DNA from 2 places in the Calidifontibacter indicus genome. Region 2 is predicted to be linked to the other one. Evidence: riboswitches for the same ligand, from Rfam matches in the RefSeq annotation. Region 2 holds a riboswitch; the other holds the start of a gene.

Region 1 (7,215 bases), 1.6 Mb from region 2:
CCTCGACCGCGAGTTCGCCGATGCGGTAGGGGCCATCGGCGAGACCGGTGGCCGACATCGCGTCCGACACCAGCACGATGGCCTGCGGGCCGACCGTCTCGAAGACCATCCGCACCACCTCGGCATGGACGTGCACGCCGTCGGCGATGAGTTCGACCAGCGCTTCACCGCGTGCCGCCGACGTGAGCGCCGCGGCGACCGGGCCGCCGGCGCGGTGGTGCATCGGCGGCATTCCGTTGAACAGGTGGGTCACCAGTGCGGGTCGGCCGCTGCGCTCCACGACGTGGCCGATGGTCGCGGTCACGGTGGCGGCGTCGGCATCGGTGTGTCCGATCGCGGGGGTGATGTCGTGTGCGACGAGGGCATCGACCAGAACCTGCGCACCCGGACGTTCGGGCGCAAAAGTCATCTGCCGCAACACTCCCGGTGCGCCGGCGACGTCGACGAGGCGGTCGATCAGAGCCGGGTCGGGGTCGGTCAGCACGCCCGGGTCGTGGGCGCCGCGGCGTTCGTGCGACAGGAACGGGCCCTCCAGGTGGATGCCGGCGACGGTGCCGTCGGCCACCAGCGGTGCGAGCGAGCGCACGGAGCGTTCCATCATGTCGGGGGTCCCCGAGACGAGGCTGGCCAACATCGTCGTCGTGCCCGCGTCGCGGTGGTGGGCGGCCGCGATCCGATTGCCCTCGACGCTGCCACCGAACTCGTGGCCCAACGCGCCGTGGCAGTGGATGTCGAACAGGGGCCTCATCGCACGATCACGGCGGCCATCCTATGCGCCGAGGTCGGCCGTGGTGCTCTGCTCGACGGGGAGCCGGGCCGAGGCGTGCGGGTTGAACACGAGCCGCACCCGCTGCCCGACGGCGAGTCCTGCGGGGTCGTCGGCGACGGCCGACACGACGCCGACGCCCTCCATGTCCACCCGCAACGCAGCACCGCTGCTGCGCACTGCCGACTCCTTCACCTGCGCGCTGAGCGGCCCGTCGGCATCGACCCGGAAAGCGTTGTCGCGCAGCATGATCGAGCCTTCCCCCACCAGCTGTGGCAGGCCGGCCGCCGACCACGACGCCGCGTCGACCTCGTCGCGGTAGCCCAGCAGGCGGGCGGTGGTGCGGTCGACCGGGGCGTGCCACACCTTGTCGGCCGGGCCGGTGGTGACGATGCGGCCGGCCACCATGAGCGCCAAGCGGTCGGCGACCGTGAGCGCCTCGTCGTGGTCGTGCGTGACCAGCAGCGCGGTGGTGCCGGTAGCCACCAGAATCGTCCGCAGATCGGCCGCGAGGCGCTCGCGCAGGTCGCGGTCGAGCGCCGACAGCGGCTCGTCGAGCAGCAACAACCGCGGACGCGGCGCCAGGGCTCGCGCCAGCGCAACGCGCTGCTGCTGGCCACCGGACAACGTGCTGACCCGACGCTTCGCATAGCCGCCGAGCCCGACGAGATCGAGCAGTTCGGCCACCCGCGCCGCCCGGTCGCCGCGCGAAACTCCTTGCCGGCGTAGCGGATAGGCGATGTTGCCGGCCACGTCGAGGTGGTCGAAGAGTTGGCCGTCCTGGAACATCAGGCCGAACCCGCGCTTGTGGGTCGGCACCGCGGTGACGTCCGCGCCGGCGAACCGCACCGTGCCCGACTGCACCGTCTGCAGGCCCGCGATGACCCGCAACAGGGTCGACTTGCCGCACCCCGACGGGCCGAGCACCGACAACACCTGCCCGACGGCGAGATCGAGATCGACCGCGTCGACGGCGACCTGCTCGCCGAACCGCACGGTCACGTCGTCGACCACCAGACCTTGCGTCATCTCACCAACCTCCCGAGCGACCACGCAGCCGCTCCACCACGGTCATGATCACGGCCGTCACCGTCGCCAGGATGACGGACGCCGCCAGCGCCATCCCGAAGTAGTCCTCACCGGGGTGCCCGATGAGTTGGTAGATGACGACGGGCAGCGTCGGATTCGTCGGCCGCGCAAGGAAACTCGTGGCGCCGAACTCCCCCAGAGCGACCGCGTACGCGAAGCCGATCGCGGCCAGCAGCGGACGCAGCAACACCCGGCGGTCGACGTCCCAGAACACCCGCCACGGCCCCGCGCCGAGAGCGGCCGCGGCCTCGCGTTGCCGCGGGTCGACCGATCGCAACGCGGGCGCCACCACCCGCACGACGAGCGGCAGGGCGACCAGCGCCTGCGCGATCGGCACCAGCAGCGGCGCCGACCGCAGGTCGAGTGGGGGCTCGTCGAGCGCGATGAGGAAGCCGAAGCCGACGGTGACCGCGGAGATGCCCAGCGGCAGCATGAAGGTGGCGTCGAGCGCGGCCAGTACGCGCCGTCCGCCGGCGGAGTCGGCGCGCCGGGTGATGACGAAGCTGACCAGCAGCCCGAGCAGCACCGCGATGAGCGTCGCGTCGACGGCCGCCCGGATCGAGGTGAGCAGCGCCTGCCAGACCGTCACCTGCAGGGTCGGCACCGAGCCCACCTCGGTGAGCCGCCGGTAGTGGTCGAGGCCCCACCCGTCGCCGACCTGCAGCGAGCGCAGCACCAGCGTGACCAGCGGCGCGAGCACGAACAGGCAGGCGGCGGTGGTGATGAGCAGGTGGGGCAGGTCGGCGCGGCGGACGCGTTGACGGGCGCCGTTGCCACGCAGGCGATTCGGGCTGCCGGCGGTGAGTCGCTCGGTGAGGAGCAGCAGCGTGATCACGACGGCGGCCTGCAACAGGCTGAGCACCGCCGCGGCCTGCAGGTCGAGGAAGTTGGTGGTGAGCAGGTAGATCTCGGTCTCGACGGTCGAGTAGCGCACGCCGCCGAGTGTCAGCACCACGCCGAACGACCCGGCGCAGAACAGGAAGACCACCATCGCGGCCGACACGATCGCCGGACGCAGCGCGGGCAGCGTCACCGTGCGCAGCACCGTCCAGGGACCCGCGCCGAGCGCGGCCGCGGCCTCGGCCTGGCGCGGGTCGAGCGACTGCCAACGTCCGCCGACGGTGCGCACGACGACCGCGATGTTGAAGAAGACCAGCGCGGCGAGGATGGCCTGCCAGGAGCCGTCCCAGCCGAGGAACCCCAGCGGCCCGGACTTCGCGAGCAGGCTGCGGAAGGCAATGCCGACGACCACGGTCGGAAGCACGAACGGCATCACCAACAGCCCGCGCACCAGCCCGGTGAGCGGCAGCGCGAGGCGGTAGGTCACGTAGGCGATCGGCACCCCGAGCAGCACGGTGATCGCGGTGCCGAGCGTGCTGATCCAGAGCGTGAACCACAGCACCCGACCGGTGCGCGGGCGGCTCAGCACCTCCAGCGCGGGGCCGAGGGTCCACCGGCCGTCGGGGTGGAGGCCCCGGGCGATCATCGCGGCCACGGGCAGCAGGAAGAACACCGCCAGGAAGGCGAGTGGGATCAGTGCTGCGAGCGCCGGGAGGAGCGTTCGCCCGGGGCGTCGACGCATGTCAGCCGGAGACGGTGTCCTGCCACTCGCGCAGCCACTTGTCGCGATTGGCGGTGATCTTGGCCGGGTCGACCTCGAGGGTCTTGTCCGGCACGGTGACGGCCGCCTTCCACTGCGCCGGGATCGCGACCGCCGGGTCGACCGGGAAGACGTACATGTTGGCCGGCATCGAGGCCTGGAAGGTCTTGCCGAGCAGGAAGTCGATGAACGCCTGCGCACCGGGCTCGTTCTTCGCGCCCTTCAGCACGCCGGCGTACTCGACCTGACGGAAGCACGAGTCGGTCATCGCCGAGGTGGTGGCCTTGCCGTCCTTGACGGTGTCGGCCGGAGACGTGTTGTAGGACAACACGATCGGACGGCTGCCCTTGCCACCGCCGGCGGTGTAATCGACGCTCCACGCGTCGCTCCAGCCGCTGGTCACCTTCACCCCGTTGGCCTTGAGCTTCTTCCAGTAGTCCTGCCACCCGTTGTCGCCGTACTTCGCGATCGTGGCCAGCAGGAAGGCCATGCCGGGCGACGAGGTGGCCGCGCCGGGGGTGACGAAGAGATCCTTGTACTCGGGCTTGGTGAGGTCGTCGAGCGAGTTGGGCTTCGCCTTCTTGTGGGCGGCGAACCACGCGTCGTCGACGTTGACGCACACGTCGCCGAAGTCGATCGGGGTCAGCGATTTGGCCGCCTCACCGGTGAGCGCGTACTTGTCGGCGCCCTGTGGCAGCTTCGCCGAGGTGTACGGCGTGAGCGCGCCGGCGTCCACGACACGCGAGGCGAAGGTGTTGTCGATACCGAAGACGACGTCGCCGGTGGGGTTGCCCTTGGCGAGCACGACCGAGTTGGCCAGCTTGCCGGCGTCACCCGATGCGAGCACCTGCACCTGGTAGCCGGTCTCCTTGGTGAACTGGGCGAGCAGTTCCTTGGGCGCGACGAACGAGTCGTGCGTGACCAGTCGGACGGTGGTCTGCTTCGGCGCGCTCGACCCACCGGCCGAGCTGCCGGACGAGCTCGCGGACGAGGTGTCGGAGCCGGAGTCGCCGGTCGTCGAACATGACGCGAGCGAGACGGAGAGCACGCCGGCCACGGCGGCGACGAGAACTGTGCGGGACGTTCGGAACAACGGATCCTCCTCGGGATGCAAGGAGGGGCTCGACTTCCTACACCGGTACTAACCGGATCAGGTTCGAGGGTCTGCGGCCCTCTGCCGCACTCTCAGCGCACCGTGCGCTCCCCTGTCGTTTCCACCACAGACGCTACACGGTCACGCCCGCGGCAAAACATGGCAGGCTCGGAGGTGAAGAAATGACGACCGGCCATCGGGGCCGCTGACAGGAGGAACGAATGGGATCCGTGGTGTGGAAGGTGATCGCCGCCGTCGCAGGTGTCGCGGCGACGAAGGTCGCGTCGAAGGCGACGACGGCCGGCTGGCAGGCGGCCACCGGCAACCCGGCACCGGTCGGCAAGCACGACCCCAACTACAACGCCAAGCAGATCGCGGTCTTCACGCTCGTGTCGGCCGCCGTGGCGCAGGGTCTGCGTGCCCTCGCCGAGCGCAAGGCTGCCGACTACTACACCAAGTCGGCCGGCCACCCGCCGCAGGTCGTGGCCAAGGAGCGCGAGAAGGCGGTGGCGAAGGCCGCCAAGGCCTGAACGCCGTCCGCCCGGTCGAAGGGCGCTCCTGCATCGGCGGGAGCGTCCTTCGCGCAAGCCGCCCCCAGTGAAAGATCGCTGCTGTCCTGACAACAGCAATCTTTCACTGGGGCCGCCCGGCGTCTGCGGGGAAGTCGCTCAGTCGGCCCAGCTGCGCCCGCGGCCGGGGATCTCGTCGAAGACCAGCCAGGTGCGGGTGCCGATGACGCCCGGGATCGCCTGGATGCGTTCGAGCACGAGGGTGCGCAACGCGGCGTTGTCGGGGGCGTGCACCTGCACCAGCACGTCGAACTCCGAACCCATGAGCGAGATCCGATCGAGGTACGCAAGCTCGGCCAGGGCCGCGCTCACGGCCCGCCAGGTGTTCTGCTCGATGTTGATCGCGACATAGGCGGTGGTGGTGAGGCCCGCGGTCGCCGGGTCGATCGAGATCGTGAACCCGGTGATCACCCCGCGTTCGCGCAGCCGCTCGATGCGGGCGTACGCGCCGGCTCGGCTCAGGTGCAGCCGCTCGGCGAGGGCGCGCACCGAGATGCGGGAGTCTTCGGCGAGGGCGGCGAGGATGCGTCGGTCGACCGCGTCGAGGTCGGCTGCCGAACGTCCAGCCGACCCAGTCGTGGCAACCTCACCCCTGGACGATCTGCCCTCTGCCGCTGGATTCATGAACCGATTGTCCACCAATCTGCGACAAACTTGAGCCAATCGCCACGACTGGAAGACGATGGTGTGATGCGGGACACACTCCATGAGACGTCGGTCGAGGCGCTGCTGCCCTCGCCCCGCCCGGTGCAACTGCTCGATCCGACGGGTGCGCCGGTCGAGCAATCGGGCACCCGTCGCCCCTACGCGATGCCGTCGGCCGACCGACTGCAGGACGTCTGGCGGCACATGGTGCTCGGACGCCGGTTCGACCTGCAGGCGACCGCGCTCACCAAGCAGGGGCGGCTGGCCGTCTACCCCTCCTCGCGCGGTCAGGAAGCCTGCCAGGTGGGCGCGATCCGCAGCCTCACCGCCCGCGACTGGGTGTTTCCGACCTACCGCGAGTCGATGGCCCTGGTCACCCGCGGCATCGACCCGGCCGAGGTGCTCGCCCTGCTGCGCGGCAGCGCGCACTGCGGCTACGACCCGTTGGCGCAGCGCACCGCGGCCCAGTGCACACCGCTGGCCACTCAGTTGGTGCATGCCGCCGGCACCGCCTACGGCCTGAAGCGGCGCGGCGAAGACTGCGTCGCGCTCGGATTCATCGGCGACGGCGCGACCAGCGAGGGCGACTTCCACGAAGCGCTCAACTTCGCCGCGGTGTTCGACGCGCCGGCGATCTTCTTCGTGCAGAACAACAAGTACGCGATCAGCGTGCCGCTGTCGAAGCAGACCAAGGCACCGTCGTTGGCCTACAAGGCAATTGGCTACGGCGTGGCCTGCGAGCAGGTCGACGGCAACGACCCCGCCGCCGTCATGGCCGTGATGGACGCGGCGCTCGACCACTGCCGCTCGGGCCGCGGACCGTTCCTCATCGAGGCGCACACCTACCGCCTCGACGCGCACACCAACGCCGACGACGCGAGCCGCTACCGCTCCGGCGACGAGGTGACCGCGTGGCTCGAACGCGACCCGATCGCCCGACTGGAGGCCTACCTGCGCGCGTCCGGCCTGCTCAACGACGACCAGGCGAACGCCGTGCGGCAGGAGGCCGAGGCGCTTGCCACCGACCTGCGCGATCGGATGAACACCGACCCCGAGGTCGACCCGATGTCGTTGTTCGACAACGTTTTCGCGTCGCCCACACCGCAGGTCGCCGAGGCCCGCGCGATGGTCGAGGCAGAGATGCATGCCGAGATGCAGGCAGCCGAAGAGGTGACCCGATGACCACGATCGACGCTCCCGCGCCCGCGGTGGCCGGCCCCACCACCCTCACCTTCGCGAAGGCGATCAACCAGGCACTGCGCGATGCGATGACCGCCGACGACGACGTGCTCGTCTTCGGCGAAGACGTCGGCACCCTCGGCGGTGTCTTCCGCGTCACCGACGGCCTCACCCGCGACTTCGGCGAAGACCGCTGCTTCGACACCCCGCTGGCCGAGTCGGGCATCGTCGGCTTTGCGATCGGGCTCTGCTACACCGGTTTTCGGCCGGTGGT
Region 2 (7,215 bases):
CCGACGACCTCCTTCGGCACGAGCGGCTCGGCGGGCTGCAGCGTCGTGGCCGGTGTACGGCGCGAGCCGCACCACGCGACCAGGACGCCCGCGAGCACCAGCAACGCGACCACCGCCGTCCGCCGACCGACCGCGTCCTGCACCTGGGGGAGATAGAACGGGTTCAGCGCGGGCAGCAGGATCGACAGGCTGTACGCGGTGCCGTAGCCGGTCGAGCGGATTCCCGCCGGAAATCCCTCCGCGAGGTAGGCGCCCACCGGTCCGTAGCCGCACACGGTAACTGCCTGCAAGGCAGTCGCTGCCAGCAGCGCCGACAGCAGTGATCCGGTTGCGTTGAGCGCCAACCAGATCGGCGGTGCGGCCAACGCGGCCAGCACGCCCCAACCCGCGAAGAAGCGGCGCCGGCCGGCGAGTGTCGACAGGTGTCCGGTGCAGGCCATGACGGCCGCCTGGCCCACAGCGGCGACCCCGGCGATGAGAGCGACCTGCGTGGGGTCGAACCCGGCTCCGCCGAGCCCGGCCGGCAGGGCCACGACGACGAGGTTCGTCATGATCCACAGCCCGCTCATCAGCCCGAAGAGTTGCCAGAACGTGCGCGCACTCGTACCGACGAGCAGGGCGCGCAGCCCGATCCGCTCGATGCCGGGCGCCTCACGGTCGGTGACCTGGCGCCGGTAGAAGGCGAGCATTCCGAGGGAGGCGATCGCACCGCCGAGGAATGCGATCCGCCAACCCCAAGCGGCGTACGCGTCGGGATCGATGCGCAGTGCTGCCCAGGTGAGCAGGGCGATGGTGGCCTGGGCGAGTGGCGCCATCGCCATGATCAGGCCGGAGACGAGGCCGCGTCGGCGCGCGGGCGACCACTCCATCGCCAACGGGATTGCGGCGGAATACTCGCCCGCGATGAACACACCTGCGACGAAACGCAGCGCGAGGATCCACCACATCGCCCCGGCCCCGACCACCGCGTACGGCGGCGTCGCCGCGATGCCGAGGCTGCACAGCGCCGTACCCGCGATGGCCCACCGCGTCGTGCGGGCGCGGCCGAACCGGTCGCTGATCCGCCCGAAAACCCAGCCGCCGACCGGGCGACCGAGAAGCATCGCCATGACGACGAGCGTCGCGCTGCCGGCCGCCGCGTGCGGTCCGGCGAGCCGGGGGAGCGCTGGTGCGAGTGCGACCAGCGGAAGGAAGATGTGCACCTGGTCCACGAAGTTGCCGACGATGCCTCCGCGCAGCGCGGCGAGGCGCTGCGGGCAAGCTTCGGGGGTCGTTGCGTGGCCGTTCCCGGCCGGGCTCACTGCGGCGGACGGACGTAGACGGATGCACCGAGTTCGACGAACTCCCGCGACTTCGCAGCCATCCCCTCGAGCAGGCCGGCGTGGTTGTCGCGGATGTCCTGACTGATCCGCATCGAGCAGAACTTCGGCCCGCACATCGAGCAGAAGTGCGCGGTCTTCGCGCCTTCGGCCGGAAGGGTCTCGTCGTGGAACGCGATCGCGGTGTCCGGGTCGAGTGAGAGCGCGAACTGGTCGTGCCACCGGAATTCGAAGCGCGCCTTCGACAGTGCGTCGTCGCGCGTGCGTGAGCCCGCGTGTCCCTTCGCGACGTCCGCCGCGTGGGCCGCGATCTTGTAGGTGATGACGCCGGTCTTCACGTCGTCGCGGTTCGGCAGTCCGAGGTGCTCCTTCGGCGTCACGTAGCAGAGCATCGCGGTGCCGTGCTGGGCGATCACGGCGGCGCCGATCGCCGACGTGATGTGGTCGTAGCCGGGTGCGATGTCGGTGACCAACGGTCCTAGCGTGTAGAACGGCGCGCCGTCGCACCAGTCCTGCTGCAGCTGAACGTTTTCCGGGACAAGATCGAGCGGCACGTGGCCCGGCCCCTCGACCATGACCTGCACGTCGTGGGTCCATGCGCGACGGGTGAGTTCGGCGAGGGTGCGCAACTCGGAGAGCTGGGCCTCGTCGTTGGCGTCGGCCACCGAGCCGGGGCGCAGACCGTCGCCCAGGCTGAACGCGATGTCGTACTGCGCGAAGATCTCGCACAGCTCGTCGAAGTGGGTGTAAAGGAACGATTCCTCGTGGTGCGCGAGACACCAACCGGCCATGATCGAACCGCCGCGGCTGACGATGCCCGTCACGCGCTGCGCGGTCAGCGGCACGTAGCGCAGCAGCACCCCGGCGTGGATCGTCATGTAGTCGACGCCCTGCTCGGCCTGCTCGATCACCGTGTCCCGAAAGACCTCCCAGCTGAGGTTCTCGGCGCGTCCGTCGACCTTTTCCAGCGCCTGGTAGATCGGCACCGTGCCGATCGGCACGGGCGAGTTGCGCACGATCCACTCCCGGGTGGTGTGGATGTCGTCGCCGGTCGACAGGTCCATCACCGTGTCGGCGCCCCACCGGGTCGCCCAACTGAGCTTGGCCACCTCTTCCTCGATCGAGGAGGTCACCGCGGAGTTGCCGATATTGGCGTTGACCTTGGTGAGGAACCGTCGGCCGATGATCATCGGCTCCGACTCGGGGTGGTTGACGTTCGCCGGGATGATCGCGCGCCCGGCGGCCACCTCGCGCAGCACGAGGTCGACGTCGACGTTCTCGCGGAGCGCGACGTAGCGCATCTCCGGGGTCACCCTGCCCTGGCGGGCGTAGTGCATCTGGGTGACCGTGCGGCCGTCCATGGCGCGCAACGGCTTTCGCTTCGCACCGCGCCATTCGTCGGACGCCGCCCCGCGCCGCACCGCCGACCGGCCGTCGTCGTGCAGCGTGCGTTCGCGCCCGCCGTACTCGACCACGTCGTCGCGGTCGGCGATCCAGTCGGCACGCAGCGCCGGCAGCCCGACGGACGGATCGCTGCCCGGACCCGCCGTGCGGTAGACGTGCACGTCGGCATTGGGTCCGTCGGGGGAGTCGTCGAGACTGATCGCAGTGACGGGCACGCGGATGTCGCCCTCGACGAGGTGGTGCAGATGATGCTTGGGATGGATCTCGGACATCGAGAAATCCTCACTTCCTTCGCCGGCATGACCCGGGCAGGTTCGGACGGTCCGAGTGGCATCAACTCGATCTCAGCCCTCTGCCGAGGGCTCCCGTGTGGGTGTGATCAACGTAACCCAGATCGGGGGAGCGTTCTACGGTGGGGTCATGCGACGTCCCCCGGCAGTGGTGACCGTGGCCGGCAGCGACCCCAGCGGCGGCGCCGGTCTGCAGGCCGACCTGAAGACCATCGGCGCACTCGGTGGATACGGAATGGCGGTGGTGACCGCGTTGACCGCGCAGAACACCCACGGTGTCGACGCCGTTCACGCTGTTCCTGCCGATTTCGTTGCAGCGCAGTTTGATTCACTGGTCACTGATGTTCGTATCGACGCTGTGAAGACCGGCATGCTTGCATCGGCCGCCGTCACGGACGTCGTCTGCGAGTTCGTGCGATCGGGCCTGTCGCGTGGAACGTGCGTGGTCGTCGACCCGGTGATGGTGTCGACCAGTGGGCATCGCCTCATGGCTCCGGACGCGTTGGACGCGATGCGGCGTCTGGTCGGCTGCGCGAGCATCGTGACGCCCAACCTGGCCGAGGCGGCCGCACTGCTCGGCGAGGCCGAGGCGGGTGACGAGCGGGCCATGGTGACGCAGGGGCGGCGGCTGCTCGACCTCGGCGTCGGGGCGGTGCTGATGAAGGGCGGCCATCTGGCGGGTGACCCGGTCGACGTCCTGATCAGCGCGGACACGGTGGAGCGGTTTGCGCAGCAGCGGGTCGCGACGCGCAACACGCACGGAACGGGGTGCGCGCTGTCGGCGGCGCTCGCCACCATGCATCCGCAATTGGGGTCGTGGTCGCAGGCCGTCGCGGCGGCGAAGACCTGGCTCACCGAGGCGTTGCGCCAGGCGGATCGGCTCGAGATCGGGGCGGGTGCGGGCCCGGTGCACCACCTGCACCGGTGGTGGTGAGGTCAGTGGCGCCGCCCGACCGCTCGGCGCACCCGCCTGGCCGGTCGGCGGGTTCGTCGACGACGTCATGGTGACCGGGGCCACAGCCGGGCCATAATCGCGCCATGAGTTCGTACGTGGAGCAGTACCGGCGCAGCATGTCCGGCCCGGAGGGGTTCTGGCTGGATGCCGCGGAGGCGGTCGATTGGTTCCGCAAGCCGAAGAAGGCGCTGGACGACCAGCAGCCGCCGTTCTACCGCTGGTACCCCGACGGGCAGCTCAACATCTGCTACAACGCGCTCGACCGGCACGTGATCAAGGGTGACGCCGACCGCACAGCGCTCATCTACGACAGCCCCGTCACAGACACCAAGCGCAGCTACTCCTACGCCGAACTGCTCGACCTCGTCGGTCGTGCCGCAGGAGTGCTGCGCGCACTCGGTGTCGAGCGCGGCGACCGTGTCGTGGTCTACCTGCCGATGGTGCCCGAAGCGATCGTCACGATGCTCGCGTGCGCTCGCATCGGAGCCGTGCATTCGGTGGTGTTCGGCGGCTTCGCACCGGCCGAACTCGCCACCCGCATCGACGATGCTCAACCGAAGGTGATCGTCACCGCCTCGTGCGGGGTCGAGCGTTCCCGCGTGGTGCCGTACAAGCCGATGGTCGACGATGCGATCGAGCGCGCGCAGCACAAGCCCGAGCGGGTGCTTCTCGTGCAGCGGCCGCAGCTCGAGGCCGAGATGGGCGAGCGCGACATCGACTGGGCGACGGCGATGAAGCCCGGCGCGGTCGAGCCGGCCGGCTGTGAGTCGATGCTCGCGACCGACCCGCTCTACGTGCTCTACACCTCCGGGACCACCGGTAAGCCCAAGGGCATCGTGCGCGACCACGGCGGCTACACGGTCGCGCTGCAGTGGTCGATGACCAACGTCTACGGCATGTCGCCTGGGGAGGTGTGGTTCACCGCGTCCGACGTCGGGTGGGTCGTCGGGCACTCCTACATCGTCTACGCGCCGCTGATCGCCGGGTGCACCACGGTGCTGTTCGAAGGCAAGCCCGTCGGCACGCCCGATGCCTCCACCTTCTGGCGGATCATCGCCGAGAACGACGTGAAGGCGTTGTTCACCGCGCCGACCGCCTTCCGTGCGATCAAGAAGGAAGACCCCGACGGCGCACTCGTGGCCGGGCACGATGTGTCGGGGTTCCGCACCCTGTTCATGGCCGGTGAGCGGCTCGACCCCGACACCTGGCAGTGGGCCACCGACAAGCTCGACGTGCCGGTCATCGACAACTGGTGGCAGACCGAGACCGGATGGCCGATCGCCTCCAACCTGGTGGGCCTCGAGCCGTTGCCGATCAAACCGGGTTCGGCCACCGTGCCGGTGCCGGGCTACGACGTGCAGATCCTCGACAGCCAGGGGCAGCAGGCGCCGGCCGGCACCGAGGGCGCCGTCTGCATCAAGCTGCCCTTGCCCCCGGGGACGCTCCCGACCTTGTGGCAGGACGATGCGCGGTACGAGTCGTCGTACCTGTCGGCCTACCCGGGCTACTACCTCACCGGCGACGGCGGCTACCTCGACGACGACGGCTACCTGTTCGTGCTCGGCCGCACTGACGACGTGCTCAACGTCGCCGGCCACCGGCTGTCGACCGGCGGCATCGAGGCAGCACTCGCCGGGCATCCCGCCGTCGCCGAATGCGCCGTGATCGGTGTGGCCGACCCGCTGAAGGGGCAGGTGCCCCGGGCGCTGGTCGTGCTCAAGGCCGGCGACCAGTGGGCCGACCTCGACGACGCAGCCCTGGAGCAGCTGCGCGGTGAACTCGGCAGGCGGGTGCGCGAGGAGGTGGGGCCGATTGCGACGCTGCAACAGGTCGACGTCGTCGCAGCGTTGCCGAAGACCCGTTCGGGCAAGATCCTGCGCAAGACGATGCGTCAGATGGCCGACGGTCAGGAGGCGCCGGTGCCCTCCACCATCGAGGACGCCACGGTGCTCGACGCGCTCGCGAGAATCCTCGGGCGAGAGGGCACTTCACAGGGCTAGTGTCACAAGGGTGAGTGACACTCCGTCCCCTTTCCCGGCCCGACTGCAAGCTTGACCCCGGCCGACGCCGCCGATGTCACCGACGAGCTCGTCACCACCGAGCACGTGCCGGTGACGCCGGACGGCGAGCTGCCCTACACCGCGCAGACCGGGCGGGTCGTGCTCTGGAAGGACGAGGTCAAGGACGACGTCTGGCAGGGGCGCGAACCCGTCGCGCAGCGCGGGTGTTGAAGGGGCGCAAGCCCTCGGGGTTCCACGGCTTCACCGCCGACCTCGAATCGGTCGCCGAGATCATCCGGCAGTGGGTGAGCGACCAAGGTCGTTGGCTCTCAACGAAATTCCTGATCGGGGAGTCGTACGGCACGACCCGTGCTGCCGGGCTCGCGCAGCTGCTGCAGGACGACGGCATGTACCTCAACGGGCTGATGCTGAACGGCGCAACGCCGTTCACCGCCGCGGAGGATTCGCTCGCGCACCTCGCCATCGCGCGGGAGCGCCATGACGACATTGAACACCACTACTACCCGGCGGGTCACATGATGCACGTGCACGAGCCGTCTCGGGTGCAACAGTCGGCCGACCTGCGTGACTTCGTGCGGCGCCGCTCGGGTGGGCCTGCCTGACCCGGTTCGTTCTGACCCGCTCGAGCGGGTCAGAACTCGACCGCGACGACCGCGCGCCGTTTCGACGGACGGTGCACGATCTCAAAACCGGCGTCGAGGTAGGTCGTGAGCCGGCCGGGATGCTCCTCGCCCCACGTCGCGTTGTCGTCGGTGCCTCGGTTGGGAGTTGGATGGGTGAACGGGAGATGCTCCTCCCGCTCCGGCAACCAGCTCCCGTACGCGCACCAATTCCTGTGCACCGTGCCCGCTCAGCCGACGGACGCGGCCAGCTCGGCCTCCGAGCGCGGGATTGCAGAATTCGTTGCCCTCGGGGTCGGCCAAGATGACCCATCCGCTGCCGGGGCCGCGGATGCCGCGGTGGTCGCCGACCTGCACAGCGCCGATGCCGAGCAGTCGCTCGACCTCCTCGTCGCGGGTGCCGGTGCGCGGACGCAGATCGAAGTGCAGACGGTTCTTCACAGTCTTGGATTCGGGCACCTCGATGAAGAGGATGTGGTGTCCCGAGTCTGGGTCGAGGATCATGCACTCCTCGTGGCCCGGCTCGTTGGGGTCGTCGCAGACGTCGACGTAGTCGAGCACCTTCTTCCAGAACTCGCTGAGTTCGTAGGCATTGCGACAGTCGAC

What was found. Region 2 has a riboswitch for thiamine pyrophosphate ahead of thiC (phosphomethylpyrimidine synthase ThiC). Riboswitches for the same ligand answer to the same signal wherever they lie in the genome.
Region 1: linked by a shared signal. The riboswitch ahead of DFJ65_RS00590 (thiamine ABC transporter substrate-binding protein) and the one ahead of thiC (phosphomethylpyrimidine synthase ThiC) in region 2 are both predicted to bind thiamine pyrophosphate.

Annotation. Positions count from the first base shown of each region.
Region 1 covers NZ_QTUA01000001.1:128,314-135,528, forward strand. Annotated here, with positions in the region: gene DFJ65_RS00575 (N-acetylglucosamine-6-phosphate deacetylase) at 1-748, opposite strand, end outside; gene DFJ65_RS00580 (ABC transporter ATP-binding protein) at 770-1,795, opposite strand; gene DFJ65_RS00585 (ABC transporter permease) at 1,797-3,437, opposite strand; gene DFJ65_RS00590 (thiamine ABC transporter substrate-binding protein) at 3,439-4,548, opposite strand; TPP riboswitch at 4,566-4,672, opposite strand; gene DFJ65_RS00595 (DUF4235 domain-containing protein) at 4,770-5,078, shown strand; gene DFJ65_RS00600 (Lrp/AsnC family transcriptional regulator) at 5,217-5,741, opposite strand; gene pdhA (pyruvate dehydrogenase (acetyl-transferring) E1 component subunit alpha) at 5,808-6,944, shown strand; gene DFJ65_RS00610 (alpha-ketoacid dehydrogenase subunit beta) at 6,941-7,215, shown strand, end outside.
Region 2 covers NZ_QTUA01000001.1:1,766,917-1,774,131, forward strand. Annotated here, with positions in the region: gene DFJ65_RS08430 (MFS transporter) at 1-1,301, opposite strand, end outside; gene thiM (hydroxyethylthiazole kinase) at 1-1, opposite strand, end outside; gene thiC (phosphomethylpyrimidine synthase ThiC) at 1,298-2,995, opposite strand; TPP riboswitch at 2,993-3,102, opposite strand; gene thiD (bifunctional hydroxymethylpyrimidine kinase/phosphomethylpyrimidine kinase) at 3,144-3,947, shown strand; gene DFJ65_RS08445 (acetate--CoA ligase) at 4,052-5,968, shown strand; gene DFJ65_RS08450 (hypothetical protein) at 6,020-6,199, shown strand; gene DFJ65_RS08455 (hypothetical protein) at 6,193-6,591, shown strand; gene DFJ65_RS18055 (hypothetical protein) at 6,621-6,797, opposite strand; partial or broken gene DFJ65_RS08460 (VOC family protein) at 6,943-7,215, opposite strand, start outside.